Regions from separate parts of the Ensifer fredii genome, predicted to be linked through region 1. Evidence: riboswitches for the same ligand, from Rfam matches in the RefSeq annotation. Region 1 holds a riboswitch; the other holds the start of a gene.
The links. Region 1 has a riboswitch for S-adenosylmethionine ahead of metA (homoserine O-acetyltransferase MetA). Riboswitches for the same ligand answer to the same signal wherever they lie in the genome.
Positions count from the first base shown of each region.

Region 2: linked by a shared signal. The riboswitch ahead of NXT3_RS02500 (O-succinylhomoserine sulfhydrylase) and the one ahead of metA (homoserine O-acetyltransferase MetA) in region 1 are both predicted to bind S-adenosylmethionine.

Region 1 covers NZ_CP024307.1:3,787,544-3,794,979, forward strand. Annotated here, with positions in the region: gene NXT3_RS18580 (aldose epimerase family protein) at 1-329, opposite strand, end outside; gene NXT3_RS18585 (vWA domain-containing protein) at 412-1,596, opposite strand; gene metA (homoserine O-acetyltransferase MetA) at 1,596-2,519, opposite strand; SAM riboswitch at 2,581-2,658, opposite strand; partial or broken gene NXT3_RS33285 (NUDIX hydrolase) at 2,820-3,296, opposite strand; gene NXT3_RS18600 (AAA family ATPase) at 3,293-4,132, opposite strand; gene NXT3_RS18605 (RidA family protein) at 4,181-4,561, opposite strand; gene leuD (3-isopropylmalate dehydratase small subunit) at 4,573-5,178, opposite strand; gene NXT3_RS18615 (hypothetical protein) at 5,302-5,544, opposite strand; gene NXT3_RS18620 (HpcH/HpaI aldolase/citrate lyase family protein) at 5,646-6,551, shown strand; gene NXT3_RS18625 (DUF1737 domain-containing protein) at 6,548-6,754, shown strand; gene NXT3_RS18630 (ubiquinone biosynthesis hydroxylase) at 6,776-7,436, opposite strand, start outside.
Region 2 covers NZ_CP024307.1:515,358-522,793, reverse strand. Annotated here, with positions in the region: gene NXT3_RS02535 (S24 family peptidase) at 1-100, shown strand, start outside; gene NXT3_RS02530 (thermonuclease family protein) at 113-976, shown strand; gene NXT3_RS02525 (tellurite resistance TerB family protein) at 977-1,387, shown strand; gene NXT3_RS02520 (sterol desaturase family protein) at 1,523-2,335, shown strand; gene NXT3_RS02515 (transporter substrate-binding domain-containing protein) at 2,385-3,236, opposite strand; tRNA gene NXT3_RS02510 (tRNA-Gly) at 3,361-3,435, opposite strand; gene NXT3_RS02505 (2'-deoxycytidine 5'-triphosphate deaminase) at 3,530-4,627, opposite strand; SAM riboswitch at 4,703-4,781, shown strand; gene NXT3_RS02500 (O-succinylhomoserine sulfhydrylase) at 4,824-6,008, shown strand; gene NXT3_RS02495 (CDP-alcohol phosphatidyltransferase family protein) at 6,060-6,674, opposite strand; gene apaG (Co2+/Mg2+ efflux facilitator ApaG/CorD) at 6,786-7,178, shown strand; gene NXT3_RS02485 (Hsp33 family molecular chaperone) at 7,293-7,436, opposite strand, start outside.

The DNA of each region.
Region 1 (7,436 bases):
CCGATATTGTCGCTGCCGCCGTGCAGATGTGTGACGCCCTTCTCGTTGAGCTCGAGTTGATAGGCCTTGCCGTCGAGCATGAAGCCCCCGTCGCCGATGCGGTTGGCGTTGCGCCCGGGCGTGGCGCCGAAATAGGAGGAGTGGGCCGGATAGCTTTGGAAATCCTCAAAGCCGAGCACGAGCGGCGCCTGATGGCCGTCAAGCCGCAGGTCCTGGATGACCGAGCCCCAGGTCAAAACCCTGGCGGTCAGCCCGCCGCCCGTGAGCGTCAGCCGATGCACCGGTTCGCCGGACGGCAGGTGGCCGAAGATTTCCGTGTCGGTGCTCATCGTTTCTCCCCTCGCGACATCATCCAAGCGGGCGACAAACTGCGTCATTTCCGGCGGGGCGGCAACCGGAAAGTCACACTTTTCAACGCGACAATTCTTTGGTCGCCGCCTGCAGGCCGGCGAGCGTCAGCGGGAACATCCGCCCGTGAAAGAGCGCGCGGATCACGCCGATCGAATGGGTATGGCGCCAATGGCTCTCCGGCACCGGGTTGAGCCAGATCGACCGCGGGAAATGCGCCGTCAGGCGCTCGAGCCAGAGCGCCCCCGCTTCGTCGTTCCAGTGCTCGACCGAGCCGCCCGGATGGCTGATCTCGTAGGGGCTCATCGCGGCGTCGCCCACGAAGATGGCGCGGTAATCGCTGCCATAGGTGCGCAGGACCTCCGTGGTGCGGGTAATGTCGGCGCGGCGGCGGCGATTGTCCTTCCACAGGCCCTCATAGACGCAATTGTGGAAGTAGAAATAGTCCATCTGGCGGAACTCGGCGCGGGCCGCCGAGAACAGCTCCTCGACGATGCGGATGTGGTCGTCCATCGATCCGCCGACGTCGAAGAACATCAGGAGCTTGACGGCATTGCGGCGCTCCGGCCGGGTGACCACGTCGAGATAGCCGTGCTCGGCGGTGGAACGGATCGTGCCGGAGAGGTCGAGTTCGTCGGCCGCCCCTTGGCGCACCCAGCGCCTGAGCCGCTTCAGCGCCACCTTGATGTTGCGGGTACCGAGCTCGACTGTGTCGTCGTAGTCCTTGAACTCGCGCCGGTCCCAGACCTTGACCGCACGCCGATGCCGCGAGCCTTCCTGGCCGATCCTGATACCTTCGGGATTGTAGCCATAGGCGCCGAAGGGCGAGGTGCCGGCCGTGCCGATCCATTTCGAGCCGCCCTGGTGACGGCCGGTCTGCTCGGCAAGCCGCTGGCGCAGCGTCTCCATCAGCCTGTCGAAACCGCCGAGCGCCTCGACGAGCTTCTTCTCCTCCTCGGTCAGATATTTCTCGGCGAGCTTCTTCAGCCACTCCTCGGGGATCGCCACTTCGGCAACATTCTGCGACGGGGAAACCGCTTCGAGCCCGGCGAAGCAATGCCGGAACACCCGGTCGAAACGGTCGATGTAGCGCTCGTCCTTGATCAGCGCCGTGCGCGCCAGAAAATAGAAGGCCTCCACGTCGAAAGCGGCGATCCCCTTCTCCATTCCCTCGATCAGCGACAGAAACTCCCGAAGCGTCACCGGGATCTTCTCTGCCTTCAGTTCAAGGAAGAAGGGAATGAACATCACTCTCCGCTGCCGATCTTTTCGAGCTCGTAAGGCGTCGTCTGGTACATCTCGTTGATCCAGTTGCCGAAGAAAAGATGCGCATGGCTGCGCCAGCGGTTCTGCGGCGGCAGGGTCGAATCATTGTGCGGGAAATAGTCGTGCGGCAGCTTGATCGGCACGCCGGCGTCCACGTCGCGGAAATATTCGTCTGAGAGCGAGGTGGAATCATATTCGACGTGATTGAACATATAGAGCCGGTTGCCCTTCTTCTCGTGCACCAGGCAGACGCCCATCTCCCTCGATTCCATCAGGATCTCGAGACCCGGCACCCGGTCGATATCAGCGCGGCGTACCTCCGTCCAGCGCGACACGGGGACGGCGAAATCGTCGGAAAAGCCGTTCAGATAGACGGAGGAGGGCTTGAGATTCTGATGACGATAGACGCCGAAGGCCTTTTCCTTGAGCGGATATTTCGGCACGCCGTGGAAGTGGTAGATCGCCGCCATCGCGCCCCAACAGACGTTCAGCGTCGAATGCACATGCGTTTCGGTCCAGTCGAAAATCCGCTGCAGCTCGTCCCAATAGGTGACCTCTTCATAGTCGAGCGTCTCGACCGGGGCGCCGGTGATGATGAAGCCGTCGAACTTGCGGCCCTTCACCTCCTCCCAGGTCTCGTAAAAGGCGAAGAGATGCTCTTCTGGCGTGTTCTTCGGTCGATAGCCGCCGATGCGCACCAGCGTCAGTTCCACCTGCAGCGGCGTCGCGCCGATCAGCCGGGCGATCTGGATCTCCGTCTTGATCTTGTTCGGCATCAGGTTCAAGAGCCCGATCTGCAGCGGGCGGATGTCCTGGCGGACCGCCGCCGTCTCGGTCATCACCCGCACGCCCTCGTTGACGAGCGTTTCAAAGGCAGGCAGCGTATCGGGAATCTTGATGGGCATGGGTCCACTCGATCAATACAAAAAAACCGGCGGCGAGATGATCGCGACCGGTCCTCGGAAATCCGTTCTTTCCTCGGCCCTTTAGCGATTTCTTTAACGTGGCTGCAAGCCGGCCGGCCAAATCACCACAGGATCGTTTGATAGCGTGGCGCCGGGCAGGTGGTCAATGGAAAAGGAGTCTTGGGGTTTGCGGCCCCTCATCCGGCCTGCCGGCCACCTCTCCCCGTTCAACGGGGAGAAGGGACTCGCGGCGGCGCCCAAGCTCTCCCCCCCCCCCGCGAGCGGGGGCTAGTCCTCGGGTTAAGCCCGAGGAGAGGGGCAAACCCGAGGAAAAGGGCGAAGCGTCGCGTACTGCAGCAAGTCCAGACCTTCCTGCATTCCGTACCCCAGACGCGTGACGGCCTTGTCGGGGCTCATCCAAAAGAAGCAGAAGCGGATCGGCGCTCCACCGCCGTCCAGCGTCATTTCGTGATGCAGTCATGTTTGCCGCTGTTCGCCTTCAAGGGCGACGTGGAAATAGTGGCGGCGATGGCAGATTTCCCTATCACCTTTCCCGTAGCGAAAATCCCGGGTGGCGAATTGCGTCGCCGTGTCCGGCAGCGTGAGCCCGGTCTCCTCGAAAAATTCCCGACGGGCCGCGCCTTCCGGGCTCTCGCCAGGCTCAATCGTGCCGCCCGGCACCTGCAGCTCGATTTCGGGAAAATCCGGTTCGTCGAAGACCAGCAGCGAACCCCGCCAGGTGGCGTAGATCAGGACCTTTTGCGCGTCCGGGCTCATGCGTCGCGGCGCGCCATGAAGGCCAGGCGCTCGAACAGGTGCACGTCCTGCTCGTTCTTTAAAAGGGCGCCGTGCAGCTTCGGCAGCATCGATTTTGGATCGGCGCGCAGGTCGGCCGGATCGATCTCATCGGCGACCAGAAGGCGGATCCAGTCGAGAGCCTCGGAGGTCGAGGGCTTCTTTTTGAGCCCCGGCACCTCGCGGATGCCGTAGAAGGCGGCAAGGGCCGCCGATAGCAGGGTCTTGCGGATGCCCGGATAGTGGACCTCGACGATGCGGGCGAGCGTCTCGGCATCGGGAAAGCGGATATAGTGGAAGAAGCAGCGGCGCAGGAAGGCGTCCGGCAGTTCCTTTTCGTTGTTCGAAGTGATGACGACGATCGGCCGGTGCCGCGCGCGGATCGTCTCGCCGGTCTCGTAGACATGGAACTCCATCCGGTCGAGTTCCTGCAAGAGGTCGTTGGGAAATTCAATGTCCGCCTTGTCGATCTCGTCGATCAGCAGCACCACCTTTTCCGACGCCTCGAAAGCCTGCCAGAGCTTGCCCTTGCGGATATAGTTCTTCACGTCGTTGACGCGGGCGTCGCCGAGCTGGCTGTCGCGCAGCCGCGAGACGGCGTCGTAATCGTAGAGCCCCTGCTGCGCCTTGGTGGTCGATTTGACGCTCCACTCTATGAGGTCGAGGCCAAGTGCCGCGGCGATCTGGCGGGCGAGCTCGGTCTTGCCGGTGCCTGGCTCGCCCTTGACGAGCAGCGGCCGCTCCAGCCTTATCGCCGCATTGACGGCGACCATCAGGTCCTTTTCGGCAATATAGTCGGCGGTGCCTTCAAACTGCATGGACCTGCTACTCTCGAGGTTGATGAATGCGCGAAAACCGATCCCGCCTCACCCGCGAAATGCCGTGACCTCGATTTCGATCAGCATTTCCGGGCGGATCAGGTCGCAAACGACCATCGTCGCGGCTGGGCGGATCTCGCCGAAAACCCCGCCGAAAATCGGGAAGACCCGGTCGGCGAAGCTGGCGTCGGTGACGTAGTAATGATTGCGCACGACGTCCGAGAGCGAGAAGCCGGCTTCCTTCAGCGCAGCCTCGATCGTCTTCAGGCAGTTGCGCGCCTGTTCCTCGACCGTCTTCGGCATGGTCATGCTGGCGTAGTCGTAGCCGGTCGTGCCGGAGACGAAGCACCAGTCGCCCTTGACGACGGCACGCGAATAGCCTGCCGTCTTCTCGAAGGGCGATCCGGTCGAAATCAGCCTGCGCGTCATCCGCGAGCCGTTCAGGCCCAGGGGCGCGATGCGGCGGTCGACTTCTCGAAGCTGTCGATGGCGCCCGCCTTTTCGAGCGTCAGGCCGATGTCGTCGAGGCCGTTCAGCAGGCAATGGCGCTTGAAGGCATCGATCTCGAACTTGATCGAACCGCCGTCCGGGCCGGTGATTTCCTGGGCTTCCAGATCGACAGACAAGACGGCATTGGAGCCGCGGTTGGCATCGTCCATCAGCTTGTCGAGGTCGGCCTGGCTGACGACGATCGGCAGGATGCCGTTCTTGAAACAGTTGTTGTAGAAGATGTCGGCGAAAGACGTCGAGATGACGCAGCGGATGCCGAAATCGAGGAGCGCCCAGGGCGCATGCTCGCGCGAGGAGCCGCAGCCGAAATTGTCGCCGGCAACCAGGATCTTGGCGTTCTGATAGGCCGGCTTGTTGAGCACGAAATCGGGGTTCGGCGTGCCGTCCTCGTTGTAGCGCGCCTCGGCGAAAAGCCCCGTGCCGAGGCCGGTGCGCTTGATCGTCTTCAGGTAGTCCTTCGGGATGATCATGTCCGTGTCGATGTTGACGACGGGCAGGGGCGCAGCAACGCCGGTGAGCTTGACGAACTTGTCCATGGTCTAGCCTTCGATTTCAGCGGAAGTGTTGGGAGAGCGTTTAGATCAGTTTCGCGCCGAAATGAAGGAGAATCTGTGCTGCGGGCCTTGGCGGCTCGCTTCTGGAGCGTCCTTTGAGCGTTTCTAGAGATCGATGATCGTGCCGCGCCCGTCGTTCCAGATCCGCATTTCGCGCTGCTGGCCGGCATTTGCCCGGGCCCGTGCCGGCATCGGCTTCGCCCTGAACCGCGCGGCGATCGCACTGCCGATCGCGACGACGGCGGCGATGCCGGCAAGCGCCAGGGCGAGCGAGGCGGTCAGCACGAAGGCCGCGACCGTGATGGCAATGGCGGCGGCCGTGAAAAGAACAGAGCGGATGCTTTGCATGTTCGTCACCTTTCTTTAAGCCATGTGGTGGCTCGCGGCACCGCTTGCAAGAGGGGCCTTCGACCTTGCGCAAGGCAACAAAGGCGGGCACAACGGGTTGCATGACACGTGCGACAGATCATCATCCCGTGCGGCTCCGCCGCTCCGTGCTTAGCGTTCCTGCCGACAATCCCCGCGCGCTCGCCAAGATCAAGGACCTTGCCGCAGACGCGGTGATCTTCGACCTCGAGGATGCCGTGACGCCCGAGCACAAGGCGCAAGCCCGCGACGCCCTTGTCAGCCATCTGTCCGCAAACCGTCCCGACGGCGAAGCGATCATCCGCATCAATGTGGCGGAATCGGGATTCCGCGAAGCGGATCTTGCCGCCTCGGTCGTGCTGCGCCCGGACGCCATTCTTCTGCCGAAGGTCGAAAGCCCTGCCGACATCCAAGCGGTGCTCGATTGGCTCTCCGACAACGACGCGCCCGAAAGCCTGCGGCTCTGGGCGATGATCGAGACGCCGCGCGGCGTCATCAACGTGCCGGCGATCGCCGAGATGGGGCGCACCGTCGGCGGTCGGCTCGATTGCTTCGTCGTCGGCCTCAACGACCTGCGCAAGGCGACGGGCGTTCCCGCCCTTCCCGGCCGCACCTATCTCGTGCCATGGCTGATGCAGGTCCTGCTTGCCGCCCGCGGCAGCGGTCTCGACGCCATCGACGCGGTCTTCAACGATTTTCGCGACGCGGAGGGTTTTGGGACCGAGTGCCGGCAGGGGCGGGACATGGGGTACGACGGCAAGATGCTGATCCACCCCGCCCAGATCGACGAAGCCAATCGCTGCTTCGGCATAGACCAGGCGGCACTCGACGAGGCGCACGCGATCATCGGCGCCTTCGCCCGGCCGGAACATGCCGGCAAGGGCGTGATCAATCTAGACGGCCGCATGGTCGAGCGCCTCCATCTCGACGAGGCGCTGAAACTCGCCACGAAAGCGGACATCATCGAAAAGCGAAAGGTGAAACCTTGAAACTCTACCGATTTCTGACCGGTCCCGACGACGCTTCGTTTTGCCACAAGGTGACGGCGGCTTTGAACCAGGGTTGGAGCCTGCACGGCTCGCCTACCTATGCCTTCAACGCCGATACCCAGCACATGCAATGCGGCCAGGCGGTGGTGAAGGAGGTGGAGGGCAAGGATTACCAGCCGGATATGAAGCTGTCGGAGCAGTAAGGCCGAATACCGGGCGCTTCCTCAGATAGGCTGCCCCGAAAGCAATCGCGGGTCCGCTTCGCCGGCAATGCCGGCCGCCTGGCGGATAAAGAAATTCTTGAGCGACGGCAGGCGATCGACGAGGCCGAGGCCGACGTCGCGCAGCACCCTCACCGGCGTGATGTCGTTGGAGAACAGCCGGTTCAGCACATCCGTCGTCACGCCCATCCGGAACGTGTCGAAGCGCCGCCAGATCTGGTAGCGCTCGAGGACGGCGAGCGAGCCGATATCGAGGCCGAGGCGGTCCGCCTCGACGATCGTTTCGGCAAGGGCGGCCACGTCCTTGAAGCCGAGATTGAGGCCCTGGCCGGAGATCGGGTGAATGCCGTGGGCGGCATCGCCCGCCAGCGCGAAGCGCGGGGCCACGAAATCGCGCGCCAGCGTCAGGCCCAGCGGAAAGGCCCTGCGGCCGCCGACCACCTTGAGATGGCCGAGCTTATGGCCGAAGCGGCGCTCCAGTTCCTCTTCGAAAATGAAGTCATCCTCTTTCAGCAGCCTTTCGGCATCGTAGCTGCTCTCCGTCCAGACGAGCGAGGAGCGGTTGTTCTTGAGCGGCAGGGTGGCGAAGGGGCCGGCCGGCAGGAAATGCTCCTCCGCCGTGCCGCCATGCGGCCGCTCGTGCTCGACCGTCGTCACGATGCCG
Region 2 (7,436 bases), 690 kb from region 1:
CGGCGTCGAGCTTCTGTCGCTCAATCCCGACCACCCGAACCGCAGTTTCGAGATGAAAGACGTGGAATGGATCGCTCGGATCATCTGGGCCAGCCAATAGGAAAGCGTCGAGATGCGGCCGCAATTCATCTCCATCGCCGGCGGGCTCGCCGCCCTCGCCCTCTATACCGCAATCCTGCTCGGCGGGGCCGCCTCGATCCGCGGTCGTGAAAGCGCCGCCGCGCCCGATCTCGTGCTCGAGACGCCGGACGCCGCCATGATCGAGGAGCCGGCCGCGGAGCCGGTTCCGGCGGAGCAACCGCCAGCCGCGGCGGCGTCGCCGACCGCCGAACAGGAGGCGGCCGCCAAGACCTCCAGGACGCCGGTGCGACCCGTCGACCCAAATCTCTTTGCCATGCCGGAAGAGGGGCTTGCTAAACCGCTCGAGCGGATTGCGCCGCGGCCGCCTCTTTCGGCGCCGCCCGAAAAGAAGGCAACGCCGCTTGTCCTGCAGCGGCCCGTCGCCCTTGCCGCCGGTCTCGTCCAGACCGGCGACACGACACTGCAAATCAGCGACATCGAGCCGGAAAAAGCCGATCGGATCTGCGAGGGGGGCGGCAAGACATGGCCCTGCGGCATGGTCGCCCGAACGGCGTTCCGCAATTTCTTGAGGGGACGGGCGCTCGTCTGCTCTGAGATCGACGAGGAGCGCGAAGGCTCCGCCACCGCAAACTGCAGGGTCGGCAACATGAGCGTCGCCGAGTGGCTGGTCACGAACGGCTGGGCGATACCGATCCCGGGCACCGCCCTCGAAGCAAAGGCGGAGGCCGCCCGCAAAGCCAAGCGCGGCTTCTACGGCGGCGACCCGCGTGATCTGAGCCGGAGGCGGCTGGTGATCGACGAGCCCGCGGGCGCCGCGGACCTCGGCGAGACCGCGCGGGACTTGCAAGCCCCTGCGGGAACTCCTAACTGGGCTCCATCAATTTCAGGAGAATAGATGTCCGCGAGCCTCAGTCAGCACGAAGCCCTTGTCTATGTCATGGTCATGATGTCTGCCGTCGACAGGAGCATGAGCGACGACGAATTCGCACGGATTGGCGGGCTGGTGCGTTTCCTGCCGGCCTTCGACGGTTTCGAGGAAGACCGCCTGATCCATATCGGCCGCGAGTGCGCGGCCCAGCTCGCCGCGCCTGAAGGCCTCGACGTGACGCTCGAAATGGTTCGCGAATCGCTGCCGCAGCGCCACTACGAAACCGCCTACGCTCTTGCCGTCGAGATCGCCGCCGCTGATCAACGCATCCGCACCGAGGAAATCCGGCTGTTGCAGCTGTTGCGCGACCGTCTCGCCCTCGACAAGCTCACCTGCGCGGCGATCGAGCGCGGCGCGCTTGCCCGCTTTCGCAAGTAACGGCAACGTGTCTTTGCCCTTTCTCGGCAATGGTCATACCGTCGTCCTGTCGCCTCTTTCCTTAAAAGCCGCCTCTAGGAAGGAAGCGGCGATTCAAAGTGAACAAGCGGCCATAGGATCGGCGTGAAGAGTGAAATGCTTTTCCTTGGAATTGCTGAGCCGGTCTGGCGGCTCGGTGCCTTTGCGGTAATCTTCGCCGCGCTAGCAGCACTCGAACTGCTGCATCCGCGGCTCGAAAGGCCGGAACTGCTGCGGGCACTCAAGGCGCGTCGCTGGGCCACCAACCTGTCGATTCTTCTGCTCTCCTCCCTGCTAATGCGCATCGTCTTTCCGGCCGCCGCGACAGGCGTCGCGATCTGGGCCGGCTTGCGCGGCTATGGCCTCCTCCCAGCACTCGGCGTGACGGCGCCGCTTGCCGGTCTCCTGGCCTTCGTCGCACTTGATTTTGCCGTCTGGCTGGAGCACGTGGTGTTTCACAAACTGCCCATCTTATGGCTGATCCACCGGGTGCATCACGCCGACCCCGGGGTGGACGTCACGACGGCGCTGCGCTTCCACCCGCTGGAGATCCTGCTTTCGATGGCTTGGAAAAGCGCGGTCATCATCGCTCTCGGGGCGCCGGCACTCTCGGTGCTGGTCTTTGAAATCGTCCTCAATGCCGCCGCGATGTTCAACCACGCCAACCTGCGACTGCCGCCAAAATTTGACGGGGTCTTGCGGCTGCTGATTGTCACACCCGACATGCACCGCATCCATCACTCCGTGGAAAAGCGGGAAACGGATTCGAACTACGGCTTCAATCTCTCTCTTTGGGATCGACTGTTTTCGACCTATGTGGCACAGCCGGCAAGCGGCGACGACGGGATCGAGACCGGCTTAAGGGCCTTTGGACGCAGCGAGCCGACAAAGCTCGTCTGGTCGCTGATGCTGCCGTTCCGGCGCGGGTAAACGAGACGGGAGCAGGCCCTGCTTGCCAGCCGAGCCCGGCCGCTTGGCGTCAGTAGATGCCGTTCGGAAAATAGCGCAGGTAAATCTCTTCGAGCCTGCCGCTGCGCGAAAGCGCCAAGAGCGCATGGTCGATCGCCTGCGTCAAAGCGGGCTCGGTCGTGCGGTTCATGATCGTCAGCCCTTCGCCCAGAAAGCGCTCGGAAAAATAGGCGCCGTCCATCAGGGCGCAGCATCCCGCGGCGACGCTGCCGGAGACCCAGAAGGAGAGCTGCATGGCATCGGAGAAGGCGGCCGTCACGGCGCCCTCCCGCAGGGCGTTCAGTAGGGCCTGTCGGTCGGGGTAGGCTTTGGCCTCGAGCTTCGGGAAGAAGGCCTTCAGCATCGCTTCATGCGTCGTTCCGGCCACGGCCCCGACCGGCTTGCCGACGAGGTCGTCCGGTCTCTGAACCCCCTCGGCAGCCTTCCTGTTGAGGGCGAAACGGGCCGGCAGTTGCAAGAAGGCCCTGGAGAAGGCGAAACGCCGCCTTAGTTCCGGCGTCACGGCGATGCCGGCGACGATCGCCTCGCCCTGGCCCTGTTCGAGCGCCGGCATCAGTTCGGGATAGGTCACCGCCTGGATCTGGCATTTCGGTTCGATCTCCAGCTCGCGGCAGATTTCCCGGGCGAGATCGACGTGGAATCCCGAAAGCTTGCCCGACTGATCGATAAAATTGAAAGGCGGGAAATCGACCGTGGTGAGGAAGCGCAGCCGAGCCAGGCCGGTCAGATCGGGCTTGGCGATGCGCTCGCGGGCATCGAACAGCAGCGGCAGGTCCTTCGGCGCGCCGCCCGCCGCGGATGCGACGAGCACCGCCGCGACCGCCAGCAGCCCGATAGTTTTGTGAAAGGAAGCGCGCGTCATTACCATCCGATTCGCAAGCATTGAGCGGAACTTAGCGGGATGCTGCAGCGCTGACCATAGGCCGGCCCTCGGCAGGGCCGCGCATTCTTAAAGCCGGTCGGGCGAATACGGAAGGAAGGGAAAATGGAGCGGGTGATCGGGATCGAACCGACGACATCAAGCTTGGGAAGCTGGCGTTCTACCACTGAACTACACCCGCGTCTGAAGCGGAAATTTCCCCAATGGTCGCGATCTGTCAAGCGTCTAGATGATTCACTGCTCTATTGGAGCAGTGAATCATCCAGCTATTGGGCTCACTCGGCGCGAAAATGCTTGGAAAGCTTCAGGCCCTGCGCCTGGTAGTTCGAGCCGAGATCGATGCCGTAAAGACCTTCCGGACGCTCCAGCATGTGCTCGTAGATCAGCCGGCCGACGATCTGCCCGTGTTCGAGGATGAAGGGCACTTCGTGGCTGCGGACCTCGAGTACTGCGCGGCTGCCGCTGCCGCCGGCTGAGGCGTGGCCGAACCCCGGATCGAAGAAGCCGGCATAATGGACGCGGAACTCGCCGACCAGCGGATCGAAGGGCGTCATTTCGGCGGCGTAGAGCGGCGGCACATGAACTGCCTCGCGCGACACGAGGATGTAAAACTCGTCCGGATCGAGGATCAGGTCGTCGCGGCCGCGGCTATAGAGCGGCTCCCAGAAATCAAAAACGGCGTGCTCCGCCTTCTTGTCGACGTCGACCACCGACGTGTGATGCTTGCCGCGATAGCCGATCAGGCCGTCCGGGCCGGTGCCCTTGAGGTCGATCGACAGCGCAATGCCGCCGCCGGTGATGTTGGGCCGCTCGCTGGCGACGAGCACGTCGCTTTCGTGCAAGCCCAGCAGTTCTTGCTCGGAAAGAACGGAGTGGCCGACGCGGAAACGGATCTGCGAGAGACGCGAGCCGCGGCGAACGACGATCGGAAAGGTCCGCGGACTGATCTCGAGATAAAGCGGCCCGCTGTAGCCGGCGGGGATCTTGTCGAACTCCTGCGCCCTATCGGTGATGACGCGCGTGAAGATGTCAAGGCGACCGGTCGAACTCTTCGGATTGGCCGACGCCGACATGGTCTCCGGCAGCGTCAGGCTCTCCATCAGCGGCACGATATAGACGCAGCCGGTTTCCAGCACCGCGCCCTCGCGAAGATCGATGACGTGCAGCTTCAGGCGGTCGAGCTTGTCGGCGACGAGATGCGCCGGTCCCGGCATGAAGCTCGCCCGGACGCGAAACGCCTTGGATCCGAGCCGAAGATCGAGGCTCGCCGGCTGGATCTGGTCATCATCCAGCGGCTTCTCGCTCTTCAGACGTCCCGTGGCAAACAGCGCGGCAATTGCGCGGTCGGCCAAAATCCCTGTGTCGCGGCCCATTCCGATCCTCATTCTCAGTTGCCAGACAAAACCAAACTCCGGGAATTGACGCAAGCGCGGCCAGGCAGTATTGGAGCTTTATCCCGTGGTGATTTGGCCGGTCGGCTTGCAGCCACGTTAAACAAGTAGCTAAAAAGGCCGGGTGTCAAACCGGTCGTTTCGCGGCCGGTTTTTTTGTTCTGAAGGTGATCGTCGCATGAGCAAGACCTGGCGCCCGGCAACCCAACTCGTCCACGGCGGGACCACCCGCTCGCAGCACGGCGAGACCTCGGAAGCGATCTTCCTGACACAGGGCTTCGTCTACGAAAGCTCGGAAGCGGCGGAAGCCCGCTTCAAGGGCGAGACCGACGGCTTCATCTATGCCCGCTACGGAAGCCCGACCAACGACATGTTTGAGAAGCGCATGTGCATGCTCGAAGGCGCCGAGGATGCGCGCGCCACGGCCTCCGGTATGGCGGCGGTTTCGGCGGCGATCCTCTGCCAGGTCAAGGCGGGAGACCACATCGTCGCCGCCCGCGCCCTCTTCGGCTCCTGCCGCTGGGTGGTCGAAACGCTCGCTCCGAAATACGGCGTCGAATGCACGCTGGTCGACGGCCGCGAGCTTGCCAACTGGGAAAAGGCGGTGCGGCCGAACACCAAGGTCTTCTTCCTCGAGAGCCCGACCAACCCGACGCTGGAGGTGATCGACATCGCCGGCGTCGCCAGGCTCGCCGACCAGGTGGGCGCCAAGCTCGTGGTCGACAATGTCTTCGCGACGCCGCTCTTCCAGAAGCCGCTGGAGCTGGGCGCCCATGTCGTCGTCTATTCCGCCACCAAGCATATCGATGGCCAGGGCCGCTGCCTCGGCGGCGTCGTGCTTGCCGACAAGGAATGGATCGACGAGAACCTGCACGACTATTTCCGCCACACCGGCCCTGCCATGTCGCCCTTCAACGCCTGGACGTTGCTCAAGGGCATCGAAACGCTGCCGCTGCGCGTCAGGCAGCAGACGGAAAACGCCCGCCGCATCGCCGACTTCCTCGCTGAGCAGCCCCAGGTGGCGCGCGTCATCTATCCGGGCCGCAAGGACCATCCGCAGGCCGACATCATCGCCAAGCAGATGACCGGCGGCTCGACGCTGGTCGCCTTCGAGCTGAAGGGCGGCAAGGATGCGGCCTTCGCGCTGCAGAACGCCCTTGAGATCGTGCGGATTTCCAACAATCTCGGCGATTCCAAGAGCCTGATTACACATCCGGCGACGACGACGCACAAGAACCTCACCGACGAGGCCCGTACCGAACTCGGCATCTCGGCCGGAACCGTACGGTTCTCGGCCGGGATCGAAGACAGCGACGACCTTGTCGAGGATTTCGCCAAGGGACTGAAGTCGATCCGCGCCTGAACCGTCCAATTTCAGGTGACCTCAGCCGCCCGGCCCCGCCGGGCGGCTTTTTCATGACCCGTCACGAAAGGTGAGACGCGCGAGAACGATGCGCGACAGGGCAGTGTAGAGGCATAGGACGGCGAATATCGCCGCCAGCACAGGGAACCGGTGCGGAAACAGGCAGACGGCCACGAAGAAGACGATCGTCTCGGTCGCCTCCGCAAGCCCGGTGGTGAAGTAGATCGACTTCGCACCACGGATCTCGGTCGACAGTGCGCGCTTCTCGGCGATCGCGGCGAAGGCGAGGAAGCTCGAGCCGTTGACATAGAAAGCGAAGAGCAAGAGCCCCCCGGCAAACCCGTTGGCCGCCGGATCGGCGGCGATGAAGGCCAGCGGGATCGCGCCATAGAAGGCGAAGTCGAGAACGATGTCGAGAAAACCGCCGAAATCGGTCTTGCGGCTCGCGCGCGCCACTGCCCCGTCGAGGCCGTCGCAAAGCCGGCTCAGGAGAATGAGAGCCGCACCCGCCACGTAGTAATGCAAGGCAATCAGGACGGCCGCGGCAAGTCCAAGACAAAGGCCGGCGACCGTGACCGCATCGGCGCCCAAGCCCCGCTTGGCGAGGGCGGCGCCGAGCCGGTTCAGGATAGGATCGAGATGCCTGCGCGCCGCGCCGTCGAGCATATTCCCCTGCCTTGCGTGAAAATCGTAAGGACCCGTATAATCCTGCCGTTATTCTTCACGAAACCTTATCGCTGTATGATACTCGAGCAGTTTTGAAACAGGATGTCGAACATGTACCGTGCGCTGACACGCGACATAGAGGTCACGGTGGAGCCGTACTATCTCGAAGAACAATCGGATCCGGATGATAGCCGCTATGTCTGGGGCTACCGCATCGTCATCTCGAACCATTCCGAAATCGCGGTTCGGCTGATGACCCGCTACTGGCACATCACCGACGAGAACGGCCAGGTGGACGAGGTCAGCGGTCCAGGCGTCATCGGCGAGCAGCCGCTGCTCAATCCCGGCGACACCTACGAATATTCCTCCGGCTGCCCGCTCGACACCCCCTCCGGCGTCATGTTCGGCCACTACAGCATGGAGGCCGAAGACGGAGAGACCTTCAATGTCGCCATCCCCGCCTTCTCGCTCGATTCTCCCGGACTGGTGCGGACGCTGAACTAAAGCCCGTCGCGTTCAAACGTATTCACGCGGCGCGCCTTAGGTCTTTGTTTTTGTGCATGTCGTTATCCCAAAACCGCTGCACACTTTTGGGCGACATGCATTAGCCGCCCGCCTTTATTGAGATCGCACCTCGCTCGCCTCGAAGCGATAGTCGGTGGAGCAGAACTCGCAGGTGACCTTGATCTCGCCGTCCTCGATGCTGTGCTCGATATCCTCCTCGCTCAGTCCCTCCAGGACCTCGCGTATCTTGTCACGCGA